DNA from 4 places in the Mesorhizobium sp. WSM4849 genome. Region 3 is predicted to be linked to each of the others. Evidence: predicted binding sites of a transcription regulator. Region 3 holds the regulator's gene; each other region holds the start of a gene.
The links. Region 3 encodes LexA, which represses DNA repair genes until DNA is damaged. Its sites were predicted from a motif close to TGTTCNNNNTGTGTTCNG; they were not measured.
Positions count from the first base shown of each region.

Region 1: the regulator LexA is predicted to act here: its motif matches at 1,850-1,867, upstream of parE (DNA topoisomerase IV subunit B).
Region 2: the regulator LexA is predicted to act here: its motif matches at 2,165-2,182, upstream of AC0L3L_RS33565 (PA0069 family radical SAM protein).
Region 4: the regulator LexA is predicted to act here: its motif matches at 2,186-2,203, upstream of AC0L3L_RS20205 (DNA recombination protein RmuC).

Region 1 is NZ_JBVVPW010000030.1:51,520-55,622, reverse strand. It holds gene parE (DNA topoisomerase IV subunit B) at 1-1,779, opposite strand, end outside; gene AC0L3L_RS27670 (GGDEF domain-containing protein) at 2,047-3,213, shown strand; gene gcvP (aminomethyl-transferring glycine dehydrogenase) at 3,285-4,103, opposite strand, start outside.
Region 2 is NZ_JBVVPW010000049.1:6,960-11,062, forward strand. It holds gene AC0L3L_RS33550 (MBL fold metallo-hydrolase) at 1-281, opposite strand, end outside; gene AC0L3L_RS33555 (cyclase family protein) at 475-1,410, opposite strand; gene AC0L3L_RS33560 (glycosyltransferase) at 1,599-2,105, opposite strand; gene AC0L3L_RS33565 (PA0069 family radical SAM protein) at 2,257-3,411, shown strand; gene AC0L3L_RS33570 (ribonuclease HII) at 3,567-4,103, shown strand, end outside.
Region 3 is NZ_JBVVPW010000008.1:232,995-237,097, forward strand. It holds gene AC0L3L_RS11460 (molybdopterin molybdotransferase MoeA) at 1-877, shown strand, start outside; gene lexA (transcriptional repressor LexA) at 982-1,719, shown strand; gene AC0L3L_RS11470 (ComEC/Rec2 family competence protein) at 1,713-4,103, opposite strand, start outside.
Region 4 is NZ_JBVVPW010000017.1:57,143-61,245, reverse strand. It holds gene AC0L3L_RS20215 (transglutaminase-like domain-containing protein) at 1-384, shown strand, start outside; gene AC0L3L_RS20210 (GFA family protein) at 484-888, shown strand; gene AC0L3L_RS20205 (DNA recombination protein RmuC) at 893-2,152, opposite strand; gene def (peptide deformylase) at 2,258-2,803, shown strand; gene fmt (methionyl-tRNA formyltransferase) at 2,813-3,748, shown strand; gene AC0L3L_RS20190 (GNAT family N-acetyltransferase) at 3,745-4,103, shown strand, end outside.

The DNA.
Region 1 (4,103 bases), on a different contig from region 3:
GTCGTCGCGGGCATAGGCGACCTTGCCGCCTTGCCGGATCGAGTAGAGCGGCGGCACCGCCAGATAGAGATGGCCGCCGCGGACCAGGCTCGGCATCTCCTGATAGAAGAAGGTGATCAGCAACGAAGCGATATGGGCGCCGTCGACGTCGGCGTCGGTCATGATGATGACCCGGTCGTAGCGCAGATCCTCATCGCGGTATTTTGACCGCGTGCCACAGCCAAGCGCCTGGATCAGGTCGGAAATCTGCTGGTTGCCGGCCAGCTTGTCGTTGCCGGCGCTGGCGACGTTGAGGATCTTGCCGCGCAGCGGCAGCACCGCCTGGCTGGCGCGGTCGCGCGCCTGTTTCGCCGAGCCGCCGGCCGAATCGCCCTCGACAATAAAGAGTTCTGCGCCGGCCGCGGCATTCTGCGTGCAGTCGGCGAGCTTGCCGGGCAGCCGCAGCTTGCGCACCGCGCTCTTGCGCGACACTTCCTTTTCCTGGCGGCGGCGCACCCGTTCGTCGGCACGTGCGATCACCCATTCGAGCAGCTTCGAGGCTTCCTGCGGATTGTCGGCCAGCCAGTGATCGAAGGGGTCGCGGATGGCAGTCTCGACGATCCTGATCGCCTCGATCGTCGCCAGCCTGTCCTTGGTCTGGCCGACGAATTCCGGCTCACGGATGAACACCGACAGCATGCCTGCCGCCGAGATCATGACGTCTTCCGACGTGACGATCGAAGCGCGCTTGTTGCCGACCAACTCGGCATAGGCGCGCAGGCCGCGGGTCAAAACGTTGCGGAAGCCCGCCTCGTGCGTGCCGCCTTCGCCGGTCGGAATGGTGTTGCAGTAGGAATTGAGGAACCCGTCGCCGCCGAACCAGGTCACCGCCCATTCGAGCGAGCCGTGGCCGCCTTGCCTGTCGCTTTTGCCGGCAAAGATTTCGCGGGTGACCTGGAATTCGTCGCCGAGCGAGGCTTTCAGATAGTCCTTGAGGCCACCGGGAAAATGGAACTCGGCCTTAGCCGGTGTCGTGTCCTTCTCCTTGATCAGCGACGGATCGCAGGTCCAGCGGATCTCGACGCCACCGAACAGATAGGCTTTCGAGCGGGTCATGCGGTAGAGCCGCGCCGGCTCGAATGCCGCACCCTTGCCAAAGATCTGCTCGTCGGGATGGAAGCGTATCCTGGTGCCGCGGCGGTTATGCACCTCGCCGAGCTGCTCCAGGCCGGTCACCGGAACGCCGCGCGAAAAGCGCTGGCGATAGAGCTGGCGGCCGCGCGCGACTTCGACCTCGAGATGGTCCGACAGCGCGTTGACGACGGAGACGCCGACCCCGTGCAGGCCGCCCGAGGTCTCGTAGACCTTGCTGTCGAACTTGCCGCCGGAATGCAGCGTCGTCATGATGACTTCGAGCGCCGGCTTCTTGAATTTCGGATGCGGATCGACCGGAATGCCGCGGCCATTATCGGTGACCGCCAGATATCCGTCGGCAGAAAGCTCGACATCGATGAAGGTTGCGTGGCCGGCGACCGCCTCGTCCATCGAATTGTCGATGACCTCGGCGAATAAATGGTGCATCGCCTTGTCGTCGGTGCCGCCGATATACATGCCGGGTCGCCGCCGCACCGGCTCCAGCCCTTCCAGAACCTCGATGTCGGCGGCGCTGTAGCTCTCGCTGCCGTCGCGGGATGCCGGGCGCTTCGCCGCCTGCACCAGCGGGTCGGCCGGGCGTGCGGTTGCGCGAACCGGTTGCGGCTGCTTGTCCAAACTGCCGAAAAGATCGTTACTGTCGTCCATGCTGGTCCTGGATTCCGATGCTGCGAATCACCACCCGATACTGCCACGCTTTTTGCGGGCAGGCGACGGAGGTTCCTGTTACGTTCGAGGATAGAGCCTCTTACTGCAAAACCATCCGACAACCAAGCGGCGGAAATGGGTCGAGGGCATCGACGCTTTGTAAACCTTGTCCGAAGGTTACGTCCGAAGGTTGGCCGAAAAACGGTATCCGTCCACTGCCGGTGGCCTAGAATGCGGCAGAACCCGTGAAAAGGCTGCTGCTAGCGCATGTTGGATTACAGTTCGCTCCTACTCGCGGCGGCGCTGTCGGGCACGTGCCTCAGCATCACCATGTTTGCGATCTGGTTCACCGCGCCGCAGGCACGCTATGTGCTGACGGTGGCGTGCGGCATTCTCGTGCTCGTCGCGCATGTGGTCTTGTTCTGGCATTATGCCAGGCATCCCAGCCCCTGGCTTTGCCAGATTGTGCTTGCGCTTCTCAGCCTGGGCTTCCTGACCCTCTGCCTGTCGGCCATGCAGTATCTCGGCGTGCGCGACTACAGGCGCGCCATCTTGCCGACCGTGGCTGCGATGGCGGTTTGCGCAGGCGCGACGTCGCTGGGCCTTGATGGCGTCGGCTTCATCGTCACCTACGCGACGGTAACGGCGCTGCTCTCGCTTATCGGGGTGATGTTCTGGATCAAAGGTGGCCACGATCGCCGGATATTGCTGGTCGTTTCCTTCCTGAGCTGCGTCTGTGCGCTGTCCTTCGTGCTTTGCGGCGCGGTCCTGCTGGTCGAGGGCCAATGGGAGCTCGGCGTTGCGCCCGACAATTGGGCCGAACGGTTGAATTCCGTCGTCGCGGTCGCCTGCATGACCGGGCTCGGCGCACTGACGCTCTCCCTGCACCACTTGCAGGCGCAGATCGAATTGAAGGCCGAGACCATGACCGACCCATTGACCGGGCTGATGAACCGGCGGGCGTTGACGGCATTCTACGGTGAGCGGGTTTTCGGCCCGTTCATGTCCGTTGCCATGTTCGACCTCGATCATTTCAAAAAAACGAACGACGTATTCGGTCATCCGGTCGGTGATCAGGTTCTGCGCCGCTTCGCCGCTGTCATCAGGAAATATGCCAGGACCGGAGTCGACGCCTTCCGGCTGGGTGGCGAGGAATTCGTCCTCGTCATGTCGCGGATGACTGAAGAGAAGGCTTACGACATTGCGAGCAAGATCAGCGTCGCCTTCGGCACGGAAATCGTGGCCACCCAGCTTGGTCCGTTGCGTAGCACCGTCAGTGGCGGCATCGGCTTTGGCGGGACGGATGGGACCAGTCTCGACCATGTGCTGGCCGAAGCCGACGCCGCACTTTATGCGGCAAAGCGCGCCGGGCGAAATCGCGTCGTCGCCCAGAAGACGAGCAAGGCCGACGCGCCGGCCTTGCGTTCTGCCTGATTGAGGCTTCTATCTTCTTATTAGACCATGATCTTGTCCGAAAACCGGATTCCACTTTTCGGGATCATGGTCTACTCCGCCGCCCCCAGATATTCCGACAGCGGCGGGCAGGAGCAGACGAGGTTGCGGTCGCCGGCGACATTGTCGATGCGCGACACCGGCGGCCAGTATTTGGCTGATGTGTCGGCATCACCGGCGGGGTAGGCTGCCTCCAGGCGCGAATAGGGATGGGTCCACTGGCCGGCCAGCGCCTCGGCCGCTGTATGCGGCGCATTGACCAGCGGATTGTCGGCCAAGGGCCATTCGCCTTTCGCCACCTTGGCTGCCTCGCCCGATATCGCGATCATCGCTTCGCAGAATCGATCCACCTCGCTCTTGGGCTCGGACTCGGTCGGCTCGACCATCAAGGTGCCGGCCACCGGAAACGACATGGTCGGCGCATGGAAACCATAATCGATCAGCCGCTTGGCGATGTCGTCGACGCTGATGCCGGCACTGTCCTTGAGCACGCGGGTGTCGAGGATGCATTCATGGGCGACGCGTCCGTGGCGGCCCTTGTAGAGCACCGGGAAATGCGCTTCGAGCCGCGTCGCCACGTAGTTGGCGGAAATGATCGCCGTCTCGGTCGCATGCTTCAGGCCGGAAGCGCCCATCATGCGGATATACATCCAGGTGATCGGCAGGATCGAAGCGCTGCCGAACGGTGCGGCCGACACGGCATGACCCGAGCCTTCGGTGACGTGGCCGGGCAGATACGGTTTTAGATGCGCCTTGACGCCGATCGGGCCGACGCCAGGACCGCCGCCGCCATGTGGGATGCAGAACGTCTTGTGCAGGTTCATGTGGCAGACATCGGCGCCGATGTCGCCGGGGCGGGCGAGACCGACCAG
Region 2 (4,103 bases), on a different contig from region 3:
GCGCCGTAAACGCCGGAAAAGTCGGTGGCGATCCTGACGCCGGCGGGCGTCTCGATGATGTAGGTCGAATGGCCGGCATAGGTGATCGTAACGTCGCCGTCGACGAAAGCCTCGGCCAGCGGAGGCGTCTGCGCCTTTGGCGCTGTGAAGCTGGCATAGGTGGCCGACGGCAGCGCTTCGGCGATCGCAACGCATCTCGACGGCGGCGGCTCTTCCTGGGCCGACGCGGCGAACGGCCAGAAAGCCAGGCTCAGCAGAACGGCGGCAGATAGGCGGAGCATGACTGCCTCCCGTGGCAGGATCGGCGCTCATGCCACGATAGCGCCAGCAATTGTGATGGCTATCATCGGGACAGTCACGTTTTCGCGAGCGCCGGACGGGCTGGTCGTCTGAACCTTTTGTCCCGACTTACGCGACAAATCGCGTCGAATGGGACGCGCCACGGCCCTGCCGCCCCGATGATATCGTCAACGATCAGGGCGTCGGACGGAAGACGCCGTTCTCGTCGCGCTTGAGCGGCGCCTTTTGCCGGAAAAGCGGGGCACCAGGCGCTTCGGTGACCGAAACGCCCTCTGTCCAATCGGCGGGTGCAATAGCGATGTAACGCGCATATCCGCCTGACCCGCCAAGCGGCTTGGCAAAGCCGATTGTAACCAACGCCCCAGCCTCAGGCACCTTGTCGAGGTTTGCAACACCTTCTGCCTGCGTGAAATTGTTGTGAAGCAGCCAATGTTCGCCCTCGAGATTGGGCGTGGTGTCGGTGTCGAGCGGCTCATGACCATGAAACAGAATCTTCCGCTCCAGATGCAGGAACTTCAGCGCGTCCAAACTGACGCCTGGAAACGGCTTCTGGTTGAAGCGGGCGGCATCGGACCATTTCTTGTACCAATCCGAACGCACGAAGACGACCGAACCCTCCGGTATGCGGCCGTGCTCCTTTTCCCATTCTTCGATGTCGGCGACCTGGAGGTGATAGCCTTCGTCGGTCTGCACCTTGCCGCTGATGTCGATCACGACGAGCGGCCGCACGGCATAAGTGGCCGGCAGGTCGCTGATCGTTGCACCGAGTGGGTTCCAGTGGGAGGGCGGATCGAGCTGCGTGCCATATTGGTCCGTCGACAATTCGTAGGCGCTCCCGACGAACCCATGCTTGTCATAGGTGAACTCTTCGCCGGCCTTGACGTAGCCCTCGATGTCCTTCCCGGCGACAGCCGGTTTGAATTTGGCATTGGCGAAGCCCGGCCATACGGGCTGCACCGGCTCGAAGGCGTGGGTCAGATCGATGTACTTGGCCGATTTGAGCGTGTTCTCATAAACCGACCAAAGCGACGATTCCTGCGCCACCGCGATCGCCGGCACTGACCAAGCGGCTGCCAGCGAGGCGATACGAACGAATTTAGATACATTCATCTGCAATCTCCCCGAATATTGCTGAGTATCGCGAGTTTCCCGCAGGACGACAAGCATATGCATTCCTCCCAAGAGTATCGCGCCAATGCGGATTCCATCATGCCGCTTTCCGCCCACGGCTTGCGCGCCGCCTCACCCTAACGAAGGACGCGACGTTCCCTCGCCCGCTATGGGGAGAGTGACGACCGTCACTTCGCCGGCGCCACCCAGATTTCGGCGTCGAGCCTCTTGGTCGAAAGGCCGCGCGCGATGGCTTCGGCGCTGCGGGCGTTTTTCGATAAGGCCGCGGCCTGACGCTTGCTGATCACCAGCCCTTCGGCCAGAGCCCGGTTTCCCGAAAACACCCGCGACAGGAACGGCACGCGACTGCCGCGCGCCCGCGAAAACCGCGCCGGCATGGTTTGCCGGGCCGTGTGGGCGACGACTTCGTCGATCCAGCCTTCCGCCAACCGCGCCCCCGGCTCCAGCAGCAGCAGCCAGTCGCCCTTGGCCTGCCTGATGCCGGCGGCAATGCCGCCGCTCGCCACATAAAGGCAGCCGGCATGTTCGGCAACGCGGTGCGTCTGGTCGGTCGAGCCGGTGTCGCAGACGATGACATCGCGCACCACGCCCTCGACCGCGCCGCCAATCAGCGAGGCAAGCGTGCGGGCAAGTCTCTCTTCGTCATTCAGGGTCTGGATGAGAACGCTAAGCATCGTTAGCCGAATAGCGGAATGCGGGGCGCAGTGCCAGTTTTTGCGTAGCATGGCAAAAATGTTCTTGATTTGTTCTGGTGGATAAAATAGGATTATTTTCATGAACAGAGCGATTCGACAGCCAGCCGACAGTCCCTGGGAGAGGGCAAAAATGGAACAGATCGTACGTGCCGACATTGCCGCCTTCGGGGCTGGAAGGGCCGAGATGGCCAATGCAATGATCGAGCAGAGTGGCGTCCGAATCCGTCCAGACCGCAATCGCGGCCGGTCCGCCGGCATCAACCCGTCCGGCCGGTTCGAACCGGTCAGCCGGCATGTGTTCGATGATGGCTGGAACTCGCTGGAGGAGCTGCCGCCCTTCAAGACCGAGGTGCAGGTCGAAAAGCCGCGCACCATCATCACCCGTAACGAATCGCCCGACATTTCCTTCGACCGCTCGATCAACCCCTATCGCGGCTGCGAGCATGGCTGCGTCTATTGCTTCGCGCGGCCGACGCACAGCTTCATGGGCCTGTCGCCGGGGCTGGATTTCGAATCGAAGCTGTTCGCCAAGCCGGATGCGGCGCGGCTACTCGACAAGGAACTGTCGAAGGACGGCTACCAGCCGCGCACCATCGCCATCGGCACCAACACCGATCCCTACCAGCCGATCGAGAAGCAGTACCGGATCATGCGCGAGATCCTCGAAGTGCTGGAGGCGCGCGGCCATCCGGTCGGCATCGTCACCAAATCCGCGCTGGTGACGCGCGACATCGACATCCTGTCGCGCATGGCCGAACGCGGGCTGGCCAAGGTGGCGCTGTCGGTGACGACGCTTGACCGGATGCTGGCCAGAACGATGGAGCCCCGCGCGTCGACGCCGACCAAGCGGCTGGAGGCGATCAGGCAGCTTTCGGACGCCGGCATTCCGGCCTCGGTCATGGTCGCTCCGATCATCCCCGGCCTGACCGATCAGGAGATGGAACGCATCCTCGATTCGGCACGTGCGGCAGGAGCGCGCGAGGCCGGCTATGTCGTGCTGCGCCTGCCGCTGGAAGTCGCGCCGATCTTCAAGGATTGGCTGCTGCGCCATTATCCGGACCGCTACCGTCACGTCATGTCGCTGATCCGCTCGATGCGCGACGGCAAGGATTACGATTCGGATTGGGGCAAGCGCATGAAAGGGTCCGGCCCCTATGCCTGGCAGATCGGCCGGCGCTTCGAGATCGCCGCCAAACGGCTTGGCCTCAACGCCGAACGGCGGTCGCTCAGGACCGACCAGTTCGTTGCGGCGGCCAAGGCAACCGAGCAACTGATGCTGCTGTGAAGACATCGTGTGCCGCCGCTGCCGGCGGCACATGAAAAATCCCGTCCGGCCTGTCCTTGTCCCCGGGCTTGCAGACGGTGCCCTCCGGGTCCGGTGCCTCACCCGACCCGGAGGGGCTTGCGGAGAATCGGAGCCGATGCGAACCTCGCCGCAACATGGCTCGCGCGCGTTCTGATTCTCCGCTTCTCTTCGAAATCGTTGAGAGACCCGATTTCTCCTTCGAGACGAAGGCGATGGCCGAAGGCCTATGGCCGGTGGCGGGAATGGACGAGGCAGGCCGTGGCCCGCTCGCCGGGCCGGTCGTGGCGGCAGCGGTGGTGCTCGATCCCGCCAACATTCCCGACGGCCTCGACGATTCCAAGCGCCTCAGCCATCTGCAGCGCGAGGCGCTGTTCCTGAAAATCCTCGGCTCCGCTCTTGGCGTGTCGATGGCTTCGGTCAGCGCGGAAGGCATCGATGGCAGCAATATTCTCAAGGCAAGCCTCGAGGCAATGCGTCGCGCTTTGGTCGGGCTCTCGGTGCAGCCAAAGCTGGCCCTGGCCGACGGGCGCGACGTGCCACCCGGACTGCCATGCGAAGGCAGAGCGCTGATCAAAGGCGACCAGCGCTCGCAGTCGATCGCCGCCGCCTCGATCGTCGCCAAGGTGATGCGCGACCGCATGATGTGCGGCTGCGGCAGCCATCACGCGCAT
Region 3 (4,103 bases):
GGAGAATGTCCGCGACCTCGGCGGCGGCAGCATCGAAGTGACCGCGTCGACGGTTGAAGGCCGCAACATCCGCCGCCTCGGGCTCGATTTCTCGAAGGGCGACGTCCTGCTGGAGAAAGGCCGCCCGCTTGATCCGGCGGCATTGTCGCTGGCGGCGTCGGCCAACCACCCGCAGGTCAGCGTGGTGAAACGGCCGTTGGTCGCCATCATCGCCACCGGCGACGAATTGCTGCCGCCGGGCAGCGACCTTGGCCCCGACCAGATCATCTCGTCCAATGCCTATGGCGTCGCCGCCGCGGCCCGCTCGGTCGGCGCCAGCGCGCTCGATCTCGGCATCGCCCCCGACCGCAAGGAGGCGATCGCCACGCTGGTGAAACAAGCGGTCGACGCAGGCGCCGACGTCATCGTCACGCTGGGCGGCGCCTCGGTCGGCGACCATGACCTGGTCCATGACGTGCTGACCGGTGAAGGCATGACGCTCGATTTCTGGAAAATCGCCATGCGGCCCGGCAAGCCGCTGATGTTCGGGCGGCTGGGCGACATCCGCTGCATCGGCCTGCCTGGCAATCCGGTGGCGAGCCTGGTCTGCACGCAGCTCTTTCTGACGCCGATGCTTGCGCGGCTCGGCGGCCGCGCCTTCCGGCAGGACATGCGTCAGGCGCGGCTCGGCGCCGCCATGCCGGCCAACGATCTCAGGCAGGACTATGTACGCGCCGTGGTGAGCGAAGAAGCCGGCACGCTGCTGGCGACCCCGTTCGGCATCCAGGATTCCTCGATGCTCAAAATGCTGGCCGACGCCAACGGGCTGATCGTGCGCGAGCCGTTCGCTCCCCCAGCCGCGACGGGCGCCGCGTGCAGCGTGCTGATGCTACGCTGAACAAAACGTCAACACATTCATTAAATTTTAAACGGTTGCGGAACACAACTGGAACAGATAGTGTTTGTTCTGGGTTTGTTTTTCTGATTCTGTTGGGGGTCGCGATGCTGACACGCAAACAACATGAACTGCTGATGTTCATCCACGAGCGGCTGAAGGAAAGCGGCATTCCGCCCTCGTTCGACGAGATGAAGGAAGCGCTCGACCTCGCCTCGAAGTCGGGGATCCATCGGCTGATCACTGCACTGGAGGAGCGCGGTTTCATTCGCCGCCTGCCCAACCGCGCCCGCGCGCTGGAGGTGCTGCGCCTGCCCGATTCGATCGCGCCCGGCCTCAATGCGGCGCGCAAATTCTCGCCAAGCGTCATTCAGGGCAGCCTTGGGCAGGGCAGCCTCGGACGACAGATCAAGCCGGCGCCTTCGCGCATGCCTGCGGCCGGCAATGACGACGACGTCGTTGCCACCATCTCCATACCGGTGATGGGCCGCATCGCTGCCGGTGTGCCGATCGACGCCATCCAGCACCAGACGCATTCGATCTCGGTACCACCGGACATGATCACCGGCGGCACGCACTACGCGCTGGAGGTCAAGGGTGACTCGATGATCGAGGCCGGCATTTTCGACGGCGACACGGTCATCATCCGCAACGCCGACACCGCCCAGCCTGGCGAGATCATCGTCGCCTTGGTCGACGACGAGGAAGCGACGCTGAAGCGGTTCCGCCGCAAAGGTGCCTCGATCGCACTGGAAGCCGCCAATCCGGCCTATGAGACGCGCATCTTCGGGCCGGACAGGGTCAAGGTGCAAGGCAAGCTCGTCGGACTGATCCGGCGTTACTGAACGGCAGGCTTTTTGGGTTTCTCGGCCCTGCGGTATGGCGGCAGGCCCCTCGCCTCGCGCGAAAATCTCCGCTGCTCATGCCAAGGCCTATAGGGCTGTCTGACGGCAAAACGGATTTCTGCGCGCGTCGTCGCAGATAGCGGATCGAAAAAGACGGCGGCACTGCCCATGCGAGCGAGCTGCCGTTTGGTGACGACGAGAACCAGCGGATTGCGGCAGGGATTATAATAGGCTGTGGCATCATCGATGACGATCAAATCCGCAAAGGCACAGGCTGGCGGTGCGGTTTTGCGGTCGTCGGCGAGCGCGATGATCGCGCCGGACTGGTGCCGGGCGAGGCACAGGCCGGCAGTGCAGTAGAAGGGCGCTCCCGGCGGCAGGTCGGCCGGGTCGACGATGTCGAACCGCACGTCTCCTTTTTCGAATGTCTCCGGCTCGACAATGGTCGCTGAAACCAGCGCATGTTTCCAGTTGTCGGTGGTGAATTCGTTCGAGCGCACCCGGTTGACGGCAAGTTCGCCGCCGCCGATCGGCAGCGCCACCAGATGCGCATCTTCCGAAATCAGCACGTCGGGGGTGCGCGTCTCGGAAATCGTCAGCAGGCCGGCGAGCGCAAAGGGAAGTGCCGCAAGCCGCAACCATGTCGTTGCCATCGTGGCGATGACTAGGGCGGCCGTCACCAGCAGAACCGACTGCAACGAGATCAGCCCGACGGCATCGACCGGCGACCGCTCGGAGATCCATCCCGATATTGCAATCATGGCCGTCAGCCCCTTGCCCATCATGTATAGGAAAGGGCCGTCGAAGCCGAACGGCATTGCCAAGGCGCTGACGACGGCCAGGAACATGACGACCGTGACGATCGGCATGACGGCCAGATTGGCGAACAGGCTGAGCGGCGAGACGCGCTGGAAGTGCCAGATGGCGAAGAGTGCGGTGGCGCTGCCGGCAATGATGGAGGTCATTGCGATGGTACCTGTCCCAGCGGCAAGTTTTCGCGTGACGAAAGCGATCGTTGACCGTCGCTGTGGCGGCGCGGTGGCCTTGTCGGCACGATAGTCGGACCAGCCGGCATAGGCGCCCACGAGAGCAGCGGTCGCGGCGAAGGACATCTGGAAGCTTGGGCCGACCACCTCGTGCGGCGACACGACGATGACGGCGATGGCCGAAATCGCCAGATTGCGCAAGGTGAGTGCCGCCCGGTCGAACAGCACGGCGACAAGCATTACCGCCAGCATGATAAAGCTGCGTTCAGCCGCGACCACGATACCGGAAAAAATCAGATAGGCAGCGATGGAAACGAGTGCGGCAGCAGCCGCATATTTTTTGACCGGCCGGCGCGACGAAAAATCGGGAACCAGCGCAAAGGCGCCGCGCAGCAATCCCATGATGGTGCCGGCGACAAGCGCCATGTGCAGGCCGGAAATCGAGATGATGTGGTAGATGCCGGTGCGCCGCATCGATTCGTTTATCTCTTCGGGAATGCCGGCACGCACGCCGACGATCAGCGCGGCGGCAATCTCCCCCTCGGCGCCACCGATGCTGTCCCTGATATGGTCGGCGATGGTTTCACGCGCCTTTTCGATCGAGGAAGAAATGCGCGCGGCGAACGGTGCATCTTCGGAAACGACGATCTTCGGATTGCCGAGGAAAAAGCCACTGGCACCGATACCGGCGAAATAGCTGTCGAAGGAGAAGTCATAACTGTCCGGCCTAACCGGGCCAGTCGGAGGCAGAAGCCTCACATAGCCGGTTGCCACCGAGCCTGCGGTCATCTCAGCGGGAATTTTGCGTGCCGAAACCCTGACACGTTCCGGCGCATAACGCAGTGTCGGCCGGGCGGTCGTCATCACGTCGATGGTCAGCCTGATCCGGCCGTTCGCCATCTGATCGAGCCTAACGACACGGCCGGTGAGCTGGGTCTGGATTTCCGAGCCGAGCATCTGCGTTGCCACGCGCCAGGTTTCAACCTTGGCGGCGAGTAGCCCGAGTGCGCACAGCAGCGCTGCCATGAAGCACAGATGCGTTTTGCGCCATGAGCGTGTCACCGCCGCACACAATGCCGTGAGGACCACGACGGCAATGGGCTGCGGAAAGTCCGGTTCGACGGCAAGCGAAAAATAGACGATCACCCCGCATGCCAGAAAAACCGGCACCAGCAGGAAGGCGACGCCGCGGTCTAGTTCCAGGCCGGCTGCCGAGGCCACGCTGTTGCGGATACCGGATGGTGAAAGATGGCTGAGCTGTCGGCGGAAACGAATGACATGCCCGGGTGTTGGCGCGGCCCGGTCCGGCGAAAGAGGCTGAATGCCCGGGTGCGACGCAGGCAGCGAAACGGGTAGCGGCTCGGCGTGGGGAACGTCGGCAAACAGCGATCGTTCGCT
Region 4 (4,103 bases), on a different contig from region 3:
GGCAATGCGCGGCCGACGCGCACCGCGGCAGAGGCCTATCGTGAGAAAAGCGGCGTCTGTCGCGACTTCGCCCATCTCGCCGTCGCCTTCTGTCGCGCCTTGAACATCCCGACGCGCTACTGCACCGGCTACATCAGCGACATCGGCCTGCCGAAACCGTGGTCGGACATGGATTTCGCCGCCTGGATGGAGGTCTATCTCGGCGGCCGCTGGCATGCCTTCGATCCGCGCAACAATGCGCCGCGCATCGGCCGTATCCTGATCGCCTCCGGCCGCGACGCAGCCGATGTGCCGCTGACCCATATTTTCGGGCCGGGCACGCTGGCCGGCTTCAAGGTCTGGACGGAAGAGGTCATCGAACAGGCGTCGGCGCAGCAGTCTTGAACCGCCGGATGCTTCGCGCGTTGTGAATGCCTGTGGAACTGCGGCGGCTGCGCCGTTAAGCTCGAACGCGTCGAGGCGCAGCCGAAGGGAGGAGCGAAGATGAAAATCGACGGCGGGTGCCATTGCGGCGCTATCACCTACGAAGCGGAGGTCGATCCGGAAAAGACCAGTATTTGCCACTGCATCGATTGTCAGCAGCTGACGGGCACGGCCTTCCGCGTGACCGTGCCGGCGCCGGAGGACCACTACCGGATCACCAAGGGCACGCCGAAGATCTACATCAAGATCGCATCGAGCGGCGCCAGGCGCGCCCAGGCCTTTTGCGGCGAGTGCGGTTCGCACCTCTATGCCACGTCGGTCGGCGACGGGCCGAAAGTCTACGGCATCAGAGTCGGCACGGCGCGGCAGCGCGAACAACTGATCCCGAGAAAACAGATATGGCACCGCTCGGCGCTGCACTGGCTGCCGGAGTTCGAAGGCATGACGACCGTCGAGGAGCAATAGCCTCTCAGTCGTCGCCTTCGACGACCCTTAGTCTCAGCTGACCGGTCTTGGAGTCGGCGACGCGCGCACCCGCTTCGGCCTTCGCGCTGGCCCCCGATCCGGCGTCGCCCTCCGTCGGCTGCGCGCCGAACTCCAGCGCCTCGATCTTCTGGCCGCGCTTGGTCACCTTCGACGTCGAGACGAGGATATCGTCGATATCCTTGGCCGACTGGCCGAAATGGCTCTGCAGCTTGCGCACCCGCTCGTCGAGGCGCGAGACATCCTCCATCAGCCGGATGACTTCGCCCTGGATCAGATGCGCCTGCTCGCGCATGCGGGCGTCCTTGAGGATCGCCTGGATGACCTGGATCGACAGCATCAGCAGCGACGGCGAGACGATGACGATTCGGGCACGGTGCGCCTTGTGAACAATCCCCTCGAAATTCTCGTGGATCTCCGCGAACACCGATTCCGACGGCACGAACATGAAGGCGGTGTCCTGCGTCTCGCCCTGGATCAGGTATTTTTCTGAAATATCGCGGACGTGCACCTCGATGTCGCGCCGAAACGCTTGGGCTGCGACCTTCTGCAAATCGACGCCTTCGGCGGCACGGATGGCGTTCCAGGCTTCCAGCGGAAACTTGGCGTCGATGGCAAGTGCGGGCGCGCCATTCGGCATCTTCACCAGGCAGTCGGGCCGGCTGCCGTTCGACAAGGTCGCCTGGAATTCGTAGGCACCGTGCGGCAGGCCGTCGGCGACGATCGCCTCCATGCGAGACTGGCCGAAGGCGCCGCGCGTCTGCTTGTTGGAGAGGATCGCCTGAAGCTGAACGACCTGGCCGGCGAGCGACTGGATGTTGCCCTGCGCCGTATCGATGACCGCCAGCCGCTCCTGCAGTCTGGCGAGGCTCTCATGCGTCGATTTCGTCTGCTCGGTCATGGTCTGGCCGAGACGGCCGGTCATCGCGTCGAGGCGTTGACCGATCGATTGTGTGAGTTCGGCCTGCCGCGCCCCGAACACTTCGGCGATGGCGCCGATGCGGCCCTGCATCTCGGCCTGGCTTTGCAAAATGCCGGCCATCCGCGCCTCCGCGTCACGGGCGTGGTCGGCGGCTTCGGCGGCAGCCACCGCACGCGCCTTGGCCGAGCGCCAGAGCGCGACGACGAGCGCCACGAACAGACCCAGAAACAGGATCGCGCCGAATGCCAGTGCGTGACCGAGCGTGATCGTGGTGGCGCCGAGCCGGGCGATTGGTTCGGACAGGATGGTGGTCAGGTCATTCATATTGGGCAGCATAGATGATTCGGCCTGACGGCACAGATCAAAACGTGAACGGCGCTGCAAATGCCCCGGTTGACGCTTTTCGTGCGAGGTCTTAGGTGAGACGCCATGTCGATCAAGCCGCTCATCATCCTTCCCGATCCCGTCCTGCGCCAGGTTTCGAAACCGGTCGAGCGCGTCGATGGGGCATTGCGCAAACTGGCCGACGATATGCTGGACACCATGTATGATGCGCCGGGCATCGGTCTGGCGGCGATCCAGGTCGGCGAGCCGCTGCGCATGCTGGTGATCGATCTCGCCAAGGAAGACGAGACGCCGGCGCCGCATGTCTTCATCAATCCCGAGATTCTTGAGAGCGCCGATCAGCGCTCTGTCTACGAGGAAGGTTGCCTGTCGATCCCGGATTACTATGCCGAGGTCGAGCGCCCCGCCGCTGTGCGGGTGAAATATCTCGATCGCGACGGCAAGCTGCAGGAGATCGAGGCCGAAGGGCTGATGGCGACCTGCCTGCAGCACGAGATCGACCATCTCAACGGTATTCTGTTCATCGACCACATCTCGAAACTGAAGCGCGACATGGTGGTGAAGAAATTCAAGAAGCTCTCGAGGGAGAAGACGCCGGGCAGCAAGGCGCCGGGTAAGTTGGTGGGATAGGGCTCAAAAATGCCCCTGCGCGTCATCTTCATGGGTACGCCCGAATTCTCCGTGCCGACGCTGCGGGCGATCGCAGATGCCGGGCATGAGATAGAAGCCGTCTACACCCAGCCACCGCGCGCCGCCGGTCGCCGTGGGCTGGAACTGACGCGGTCGCCGGTGCAGCGCGAGGCGGAGCGGCTGGGCCTCGAGGTGCGGACGCCGGTGTCGCTGAAGAGCGAAGGCGAGCAGCAGGCGTTCCGCGCCTTGCGGGCCGATGTCTCCGTCGTCGTCGCCTATGGATTGCTGTTGCCTAAACCGATTCTCGAGGCGCCGCGGCTCGGCTGCCTCAATGGTCACGCGTCGCTGTTGCCACGCTGGCGCGGCGCCGCCCCTATCCAGCGCGCCATCATGGCCGGCGATACCGAGACAGGCATGATGGTGATGCGGATGGAAGAGGGCCTGGACACCGGCCCGGTGGCGATGGTCGAAAAATGCGCCATCGGCCCCGATATGACGGCCGGCGAACTGCACGATCGGTTGATGCACGTTGGTGCCGCGCTGATGGCGGAAGCGCTGGCACGAATGGAACGGGATGCCCTGACATTTACCGCACAGGCGACGGAGGGGGTGACCTACGCCAAAAAGATCGATAAAGCGGAGACGCGCGTGGACTGGACGCGGCCTGCTGGCGAAGTCCACGATCATATTCGCGGCCTGTCGCCCTTTCCCGGCGCATGGTGCGAGACCGAAATTGGCGGCCGCTTGGAGCGGCTGAAACTGCTTCGCTCGACGCTTTCGGATGGCGCCGGCGAGCCGGGAGGAATTCTCGACGACCGGCTGACGGTCGCCTGCGGGTCAGGCGCGATCAGGCTGGTCGAAGTTCAACGTGCGGGCGGAAGGCCCATTGCCGCGCAGGAATTTCTGCGCGGGGCCAAGCTCGAAGAAGGAATGAAATTCTCATGAGCATGATGTCGATACGCGCGGCAACGCCGCGGGACCGCGAGGCGATCCGCCTCGTCGAGGAACACGCCTTCGGCCAGCAGGCGGAGGCCGGACTGGTCGACGCGCTGGTCAGCGGCGGCGATGCCATCGTCGAACTGGTGGCGGAAGAAGATGGACAGGTGGTCGGCCATATCCTGTTTTCGAGGCTTTTCGTGCAGAATGGCGGCAAGAGCTTTCCGGCGGTGGCGCTGGCGCCTCTGGCGGTCGAGCCGTCATTCCATGGCACTGGCATCGGCGGTGCGCTGGTCCGCGAGGCGCATATCCGGCTGAAGGACGCCGGCGAGGTGCTGGCGGTTGTGCTTGGCGATCCCGCTTA